One region of the Plantactinospora sp. BB1 genome, then DNA from elsewhere that is predicted to be linked to it. Evidence: riboswitches for the same ligand, from Rfam matches in the RefSeq annotation. Region 1 holds a riboswitch; each other region holds the start of a gene.

Region 1 (2,194 bases):
CGGCCCTGGTCGACGAGGGCGACAGCGTCGGGGTACGGGTCTTCGAGACCGAGGCCGAGCAGGGTCGCCAGATGTGGGCCGGTACCCGGCGACTGCTCCGGCTGACCCTCGGCTCGCCGCAGAAGTTCGTCTCCGGCCGGCTCTCCAACGAGGCGAAGCTGGCGCTGAGCCGCAACCCGCACCGCAACGTGCAGGAGCTGCTCGACGACGCCGCCGACGCGGCGGTGGACAAGTTGATCGCCGACGCCGGCGGGCCGGCCTGGGACGCCGAGGGGTTCGCCGCGCTGCGCGACCGGGTCCGGGCGGATCTGGTCGACACCACCGTCGAGGTCGTCGACCGGGTACGCCGGGTGCTCGCCGCCGCCTACGCGGTCGAGCAGCGGCTGGCCCGGACCAACGACCTGACCATGGTGGCGGCGCTGGCCGACATCCGGGCCCAGCTCTCCGGACTGGTGCACCGCGGCTTCGTCACCGAGACCGGGTACGCCCGCCTCGCCGACCTGCCCCGCTATCTGACCGCGATCGAGCGTCGCCTCGACCGGCTGCCGCAGAACCCGCAGCGGGACCGCGACCAGCAGGCCCGGATCGAGCAGGTGCAGCAAGAGTACCGGGAGATGGTCGACGCGCTGCCACCCGCCCGCCGGGGTTCCGACGCGGTACGGCAGATCCGCTGGATGATCGAGGAACTCCGGGTGAACGTCTTCGCCCAGGCGCTCGGTACGCCGTACCCGATCTCGGAACAGCGGATCTACCGGGCGATGGACGTCGCCGAGGCGGGCTGAGGCCCCGCACCGGCCGGACGCCCCGGGGCGGCGGGTGGCGAGCGACACAGCCATCCCGGCCCTGACCAGTTGGAATGTCGGTACCCGGGTTTAGTAGGCTGACCTCCGGCCATCCAGAGCGACCGAGAGACCTGGCTCGTCGACGTCGCAGCAACCCCCCACCGTGGGTGCGGGTGCTACCGCCAGGACCGATGGAGGTTCAGCAGTGCGCAGCATCCGAGCCGGGCGGGCGAGCCGGCTGCATGTCGTCTGGCACCGGTGGCGTCGACACGTCGACCTCTGCCGGACGAGCACCATGCTCTGTCGGGCCTCGGCCTGACCGCGACCGCCGGTCGGCGGCATTCCGACCATCTCGTCAGCACCCCCTGAGCGACGCCGTCGGCGTACCGCCCGTGACCTGACCGGTTCGGGTGGTTCTCCGGCACGCCGTCGCCGGATATTTCATGGAGTTTCAGCACAATGCGCATCAACCCTCTCGCCACCCGCCTCCTCTCCGGGGTCGCCGCCGTCGCGCTGCTCGGCGCGGTCGCCGCCTGCGGCGGCTCGTCGTCGGGCGACACCGCCGACAACCCGTACGACCTGCTGCAACCCGGGACCCTGCGGGTCGGCACCCTGACCGACGCGCCGCCGAACGTCTTCCTCTCCGACGGGAAGTTCACCGGCTTCGACAACGACCTGATGACCGCCGTCGCGGGCAAGCTCGGGCTCAAGGTCGAGTTCGTCGGCACCGAGTTCTCCGCGCTGCTCGCCCAGGTCAACAACCACAAGTTCGACGCCGGCTCGTCGTCGATCACCATCACCGAGGCGCGGCGCAAGACCGTCGACTTCACCAACGGGTACGACTTCGGCTACTTCGGACTCGACGTACCGGCCGGCTCGCCGATCAGGAGCTTCGCCGAGCTGAAGGGGAAGCGGGTGGTCGTGGTGCAGGGCACCGTGCAGGACGACTACGCCACCAAGGAGGGCCTGGACCCGGTCCGGGTACCCGACTACAACGGCGCGATCAACCAGCTCAGGTCGAAGACCGCCGACGCCTGGATCGCGCCCGCCGAGATCGGCGAGAAGTCCGCACAGGAGAGCGGCGGCAAGATCGTACTGGCCGAGAAGCAGCTCAGCTCGGCACCGACCGCGTTCGCGGTGGCCAAGGGCGCCGACCCGCTGCGCGAGGCGCTGAACTCCGCACTCGACCAGGTGATCGAGGACGGCACCTGGACCCGCCTCCAGGAGCAGTACTACCCCGGTCGGCCGGTACCGGAGAGCTTCAAGCCGGGCAGCGGCACGGTGACGTACCCGCCGGTCAAGGCCGGTCCGACGAGCCCGGCCGCCACCCCGGCGAGCTGACCCGGCCAGCACATCAGACAGTCGTCGGCCGGCCGCCCGGGGCGGCCGGCCGACGACTGGTGGATCCGAGA
Region 2 (2,194 bases), 770 kb from region 1:
GAGGCTGTGGCCGAGCCCGATCACCGGGCCGGACCACGCCGCCCGGGATCCGGGCCGGAGCAGACACAGGTGCATCAGGTGGGTGAGCAGCCCCTCGACCACCGAGGAGCGCAGTGCCGCCGGGGTGATCGGCGCCTGGTTACGCAGCCAACCGCGCAGCGGGATCCCGTCCGGCGGCAGGTGCCGAGCGTTTTCCGCGCCGAACCGGTGCACCGCCCGGTCGACGGCCTCCGCGGCGACGTCCAGGAGTTGCCGGTCAGCCGGTCGCCGATAGAGGTTCTGTAGCTGCCGGACCAGGCCGGGACCGGAGGTTCCGAAGCCGGAGAAGAGCAGAACCGAGGAGGTGGACCCGTACCGCCCGGAGGAGCTCATGCCGATCCTCCTTCCGGCAGGCCGTCGGCCTCTGCGGTCTTCTTCAGCGCGCTCAGCCAGTCACGCAGCGAGGCCTCCAGCGCGATGCGCAGGTTGGTCGGGTCGACCCGTACGGGCTCGCCGTCCCAGGACTCCTCGGTCCGGACGAGGACGCCCTCGGGCTGCGGGCTGAACGTCCACACGTGCAGGCCGTCGATGCCGCGTGTCCGGCCGCCCCAGGCGATGCGCCGCTGCGGTACGAGATCAGCGACCGTTGACGTGATCTCCAGGCCGGCGATGCGCCAGTCGAAGGTTGCGCCGACCCGCAGCGATCCGCGCAGGTTCGCCCGCTCGATGTGCGGGTTCCAGTCCGACCAACGGTCGATGTCGGTGTGCAGGTTCCACACCGTGCCGGGCGCGGCGCGGGTGAAGACCTCCAGTTCGATGACCACCGGGGCGTTGCGGTTGACGTCCATCGCCATATGCACAGCGTTCCGGGCCGGTCGACGGCGGACATCCGGCAACTGACGTGGCTTCATCCATAGAGGTTCATCGATATGTCCTGCCCGACGTCGGGTCACTGTGGACGCGGGCACGCCCGTCGGCGAGAGGTGCCCGTCAGCATGCGCACCTCTCGAACGCGCTGCTGCGGTATCGCGCCGACGCCTCCGGCGGCACCGAGCCGGTGCTACGATCGCCGGCACAGGTCATGAGCGCCAGCGCGAAGCCCCGGCTCGCTGGCCGGCAACCCTCCGTTCGCGGGCGGGGTGCTCCGGGTGAGGACCAGGCTCGGCACGAGCGATGCCGAGCAAGCCGCGAAGCAGGAGGTCCCAAGTGCCGTCGATCCCTTCCTTCGACCAGGACACGGCACCCGAACAGCACCCCACGCCAACCGGCCGGGTACGACTGCGTCTCGCCGACGCCGCCGACGCCGAGCAGATCGCCCGACTGCACGCCGAGAGTTGGCGTCGGCACTACCGTGGCGCCTACGCCGACTCCTTCCTCGACGGGGACGTCGCCGCTGACCGGCACTCGGTCTGGTCGGCCCGCCTGGCTGCCCCGACCAACAGCCGGACCGTGGTGGCCGAAGACGAGAGCCGACTCGTCGGCTTCGTCCACGTCGTGTTCGACCACGACCCCAGGTGGGGCAGCCTGGTCGACAACCTGCACGTCGTGCACGGCCACCAGCGGACCGGCGTCGGCTCCACGCTCCTGGCCCACGCCGCCCGAGCCGTCCTGGAACACGCGACGGCCGCACGGATGTACCTGTGGGTCCTGGAGCAGAACACGGCGGCGCAGCGCTTCTACCGCGCCTGCGGAGCCCGCAACGTCGAGACGGCGACCGTGTCACCGCCCGGCGGAGACCCGTCCCGACTCAACGGTGCTCCCCGCAAGTTCCGGATGGCCTGGCCGGACGTCACGGAGCCGAGTGGCCTCGACACCCGTCGCCGAGACGACGGGTAGCGCAGCACGCTCTCGGCGCCGGAACCCGCTCCTGGCTCCCCCCGGGTCAAGGCAGCGCGTTCGCCGGGTTCGCGGTCCCGCCGCGTGCCGTGGACGCGATCCTGAGCAGGCAGGCGAGATCCGGGATCGTCCTGACCTGCCGGGAAATGACCTGCTGGCCGGCGCGGTTCCAGATGCGCAGCCGCACCCGCCCCCGCTCCACCCGTGCGATCTCCGACCAAGCCACGAATCGCCGTCCGTCGCGTACTCCCAGGGCGCTGACCGTGATCGGGCCAAAGACGCTGGTGCCGGTCTCGGCGATCTCCGCGGTCCGGCGCGGGTAGGTCGTCTCGGTCACGGCCCGCTCGACGGCCCCGGCGAGCCGGCCCATGCCCGCGTA
Region 3 (2,194 bases), 470 kb from region 1:
GGGACAGCTCGTCCATCTGGGCCGGGGAGGGGTACTGGTCCTCGGCGCCGAAGAGCCCGAGCAGCGGGCAGGAGAGCCGGTCGGCCTGGTCGAGCAGCGGCTTCACCGCCAGCGGGAAGCTCTCCGGCGGGTTGCCGACCACGAACGCGCCGTAGCAGTCGACGGCGGCGTCCAGCGGCAGTCGGGTGGCGGCCAGGAACGCCTGCCGGCCACCGGAGCAGTACCCGATCACCCCGACCCTGCCGTTCGAGGCCGGCAGCCCGCGCAGGTGGTCGGCGGCGCCGCCGACGTCGCCGACGAGCCGGTCGTCGGGTACGCCACCGGCGGCCCGTGCCGTCGCCGCCGCGTCGTCGGGGCTGGCGCCGGGTGCCTCCCGGGAGTAGAGGTTGGGGCAGATCGCCGCGTACCCGTAGCTGGCCAGCCGACGCGTGATCTCCTTTGTCGGCTCGTCGTAGCCGGGCATGTGGTGAATCACCACCACCCCGCCGTGCGGCGTGGCATCGAGGGGCTGGGCGAGATATGCCTCGATCTCGTCGCCGCCCGCCCCGGTGATCCGGACCGTTCCGGCCTGCATCCCGTCCCGCACCGTCGTTGCTCCCGTCCTGCCCGGCCGGACCGCGTCCGCCGGCCGTACCCGAATTCTCATTAGCCCGGGTAACTATTTCAGCCGGCGGTCGGCGGCGGTCCGGTGACCCGGTGACCCGGTGCGGGGATCTTCCTCACACCGCGAACAGACCCGGGACAGCGGCCTGCGGTGCCCGTAGACTGTCGGCACAACTTCATACCTCATCCAGAGGGGCTGAGGGATACGGCCCGATGACGCCCCGGCAACCACTCCACGGCGGAGCAGGTGCCAAATCCGTCCCCGCCGCGCGGTGCGGCGCCAGGGAAAGATGAGAGGACGGCTATCGCCATGACGTCGATCATCGACGCGACCCCCAGCCAGACCAGCCCGGTGGCACCCAACCCCGCCCGCGTTCTCGTCTGTCGCGGCTGCGGCACCGAATATCCGCTGGTCGCGCAGCACGCCTGTTACGAGTGTTTCGGCCCGCTGGAGGTCGGCTACGACGCCGCGACCCTGGCCCGGGTCACCAGGGCCGACATCGAGGCCGGCCCGAAGAACCTCTGGCGGTACGCCGCGCTGCTGCCGACCGGCCAGGACCCGACCACCCGGGTCACCCTCGACCCGGGGTTGACCCCGCTGGTGCCGGCCGCCGGCCTCGCCGCCGAGCTGGGCATCCGGGCGCCGCTCTGGGTCAAGGACGACAGCGCCAACCCCACGCACTCGTTCAAGGACCGGGTGGTGTCGGTGGCGTTGACCGCCGCCCGTGGTCTCGGCTTCACCCGGTTCGCCTGTGCCTCGACCGGAAACCTGGCGAACTCGGTCGCCGCGCACGCGGCCCGGGCCGGGGTGCCGTCGATCGTCTTCATCCCCGGCGACCTGGAGCAGGGCAAGGTGGTGACCACCGCCGTCTACGGCGGCGACGTGGTCGCGATCGACGGCTCGTACGACGACGTCAACCGGCTCTGCGGCGAGCTGGTCGAGACCGACGAGTTCGAGGACACCGCCTTCGTCAACGTGAACGTCCGGCCGTACTACGCCGAGGGCTCCAAGACGCTGGGTTACGAGGTGGCCGAGCAGTTGGGGTGGCGGATTCCCGAGCAGGTGGTCATCCCGATGGCCAGTGGCGAGCTGCTCACCAAGATTGACAAGGCGTTCAGCGAGCTGGTCGAGATCGGACTGGTCGAGGCGCCGCCGAACGGCTGGAAGGTCTTCGGCGCCCAGTCGGTCGGCTGCAACCCGATCGCCGTCGCGCTGCACGCCGACACCGACGTGATCACCCCGGTCCGGCCGACCGGGATCGCCAAGTCGCTCAACATCGGCGACCCGGCCGCCGGGCTCTACGCGCTGGAGGCGGTGCGCCGTACCGGCGGCTGGATGGACTACGCCGACGACGACGAGATCCGCGCCGCCATCCGGCAGTTGGCCCGGACCACCGGCGTCTTCGCGGAGACGGCCGGCGGGGTCACCGTGGCCGTACTCGGCAAGCTGGTGGCGAGCGGCCGGCTGGATCCGGACGCCGAGACGGTGGTCTTCAACACCGGCGAGGGCCTCAAGACCCTGGACGCGGTGGCGGCACAGGTCGGTCCGACGTACCGGGTCAAGCCGTCGCTGCGGGCGGTCCGCGACGCC
Region 4 (2,194 bases), 490 kb from region 1:
CGAGCAGGTTGGGGGTGCCCGCCTCGTGCCGGGCGGGCCCCTCGGCCCAGCGCACGTCATGGGTGGCCGCCCCGACGCCGAGGGTCGCACCGCCACCGGCCAGGTACGGCGGGGCGGCGTCGAGCCAGTCCGCCCGTCCGGCCAGTACGCCGATCCCGAACGGCGCGTACAGCTTGTGTCCGGAAACGGCCACGTAGTCGACGGTCAGGGCGGCGATGTCCAGTTCGGCGTGCGGGGCGAGCTGGGCGGCGTCCAGCGCGATCCGGGCGCCGTGCCGGTGGGCGACCCGGGCCAGGTCGGCGACCGGCCAGCACTCGCCGGTGACGTTGCTGGCCCCGGTCACCGCGACCAGGATCGGTGCCCCGCCGCCGCTGCCCCGGCGCAGTTCCCGCAGTGCCGCGTCGACCGCCCGCACGGCGTCGCCGGCCGAGCCCGGCACCGGCAACCGGACCGTACCGGCGGGCCAGGGCAGCAGGTTGGCGTGGTGCTCGGCGGCGAAGGTCACCACCCGGGTGCCGGGCGGCAGGGCCCGGGCCAGCAGGTTGAGCGCGTCGGTGGTGTTGCGGGTGAAGACGACGTGGTCGTTCGCGCGTACCCCGAGGAAGTCGCCGACCTGCTGCCGGGCCCGCTCGTACGCCAGCGTGCTGCGCCGGGAGAGCGCTCCGGCGCCCCGGTGCACGCTGCCGTACCAGGGCAGCAGCTCGGCCACGGCGTCGGCGGCGGCCCGCGCGCACGGTGCGGTGGCGGCGTAGTCGAGGTTGACCTGTCCCGGCACCCCGAGCACCGCGAGCGGCGCCGCCGGGGCCAGGGTTGCCGGGGTCAGGGTTGCCGGGGTCGGCGTTGCCGGCGCGGCCACGCCGGTCGGCCGGGCGGGCGCGGAAACGACGGTGCTGCTCATCGGGGATACCTCCGGTGGCCAGGGACCCCGGAGCGGGTGGGAACGGGGTCCGCGCTTGCCCGGTGCGGCGTGCACCGAGCCCGGTCATCACCCGGGGCACCCCACCGCGAACCTCGACGAGGGTTGCCGGCCAGCAAGCCGGGGCTTGACGCTGGCGCTCGTGACCTGCCAGAGAGCATAACCGGCCCGGTTGTGCTCCGGCCGGGCTGTCCGGAGGAACTACGCTGATCACATGGCCGACACCCCGCCCGGTGCGGCGGCGCCCCAGCCGCCGTCGCCGACCCCGCCGTGGCCGCCCGCCCCGTCGGGGCAGTTCCCGCCCTCCGCGGGCAGCCTGCCGCAGGTGGCGGCGCCCGAGCGGCGGAGCCGGGCCCGGCTGCTGACGATGATCGGGGCGATCGCGCTGATCGTCGTCTGCGCGGTGCTGATGGCCTGGGAGCTGGTGTCGCCGGCCGGGGTCACGCCGCCGCTGATCGGGCTGGCCGCGGCGGCGCTGCCGGTGCCGGTGCTGGTCGCCTGCTTCCTCTGGCTCGACCGGTACGACCCGGAGCCGGTCAAGTATCTGGCCTTCTGCCTCGGCTGGGGTGCCGCGGTCTCCACCTTCGCCGCGCTCCGGACCAACACCTTCGCGGCCGACACGCTCCAGCTCCCGCTACCGCTGGTCGGCGTGCTGGTCGCGCCCTTCATCGAGGAGCTGACCAAGGCGCTCGGCCCGCTCCTGCTCCTGCTCTACCAGCGCCGCAAGTGGTCCGGCATCACCGACGGCATCGTCTACTGTGGCCTGTCGGCGGTCGGCTTCGCCATGGTCGAGAACATCCTCTACTTCGGCCTGCACGGCTACGCCGAGGGCGTCGACCAGTACGGCCCGGCCACCGGCGCGCAGAACGTCTTCGGGATCTTCATCCTGCGGGTCCTGATCAGCGGCTTCGCCCACCCGCTCTTCACCTCGATGACCGGCATCGGGCTCGGCATCGCCGTCCGGTCGGGCAGCCGACCGATCCGGATCCTCGCCCCGCTCGCCGGCCTGCTGCTGGCGATGATCCTGCACGGCGCCTGGAACCTGGCCGCGACCCTCACCCAGCTCTTCGCTGAGCCGCTGATCCTGCTCTACAGCTACCTCGGGCTGATGGTGCCGATCTTCCTGGGCGTGGTCGGCCTCGCCGTATGGGTCCGGAGCTGGGAGGGGCGGCTCACCCAGCGGCGGCTCCCCGACTACGTGTCGACGGGTTGGCTCACCCCACCCGAACTGGCCGCGCTCGGCACCCTCGGCCGGCGGCACGCGGCCCGCCGCTGGGC

What was found. A riboswitch is a leader RNA that binds a small molecule or an ion and turns the genes downstream of it on or off. The one in region 1 is predicted to bind S-adenosylmethionine.
Region 2: it holds a riboswitch for S-adenosylmethionine, as region 1 does, so the genes downstream of both, C6W10_RS02870 (GNAT family N-acetyltransferase) here and C6W10_RS06075 (ABC transporter substrate-binding protein) in region 1, are expected to answer to the same signal.
Region 3: it holds a riboswitch for S-adenosylmethionine, as region 1 does, so the genes downstream of both, thrC (threonine synthase) here and C6W10_RS06075 (ABC transporter substrate-binding protein) in region 1, are expected to answer to the same signal.
Region 4: it holds a riboswitch for S-adenosylmethionine, as region 1 does, so the genes downstream of both, C6W10_RS08200 (aminotransferase class V-fold PLP-dependent enzyme) here and C6W10_RS06075 (ABC transporter substrate-binding protein) in region 1, are expected to answer to the same signal.

Annotation. Positions count from the first base shown of each region.
Region 1 is NZ_CP028159.1:1,443,164-1,445,357, forward strand. It holds gene hrpA (ATP-dependent RNA helicase HrpA) at 1-782, shown strand, start outside; SAM riboswitch class I at 889-980, shown strand; gene C6W10_RS06075 (ABC transporter substrate-binding protein) at 1,242-2,123, shown strand.
Region 2 is NZ_CP028159.1:668,315-670,508, reverse strand. It holds gene C6W10_RS02880 (ACP S-malonyltransferase) at 1-372, opposite strand, end outside; gene C6W10_RS02875 (SRPBCC family protein) at 369-833, opposite strand; SAM riboswitch class IV at 1,057-1,172, shown strand; gene C6W10_RS02870 (GNAT family N-acetyltransferase) at 1,186-1,815, shown strand; gene C6W10_RS02865 (DUF6585 family protein) at 1,862-2,194, opposite strand, start outside.
Region 3 is NZ_CP028159.1:1,916,097-1,918,290, forward strand. It holds gene C6W10_RS08135 (dienelactone hydrolase family protein) at 1-586, opposite strand, end outside; SAM riboswitch class I at 784-900, shown strand; gene thrC (threonine synthase) at 914-2,194, shown strand, end outside.
Region 4 is NZ_CP028159.1:1,934,942-1,937,135, forward strand. It holds gene C6W10_RS08200 (aminotransferase class V-fold PLP-dependent enzyme) at 1-898, opposite strand, end outside; SAM riboswitch class IV at 945-1,064, opposite strand; gene C6W10_RS08205 (PrsW family intramembrane metalloprotease) at 1,131-2,194, shown strand, end outside.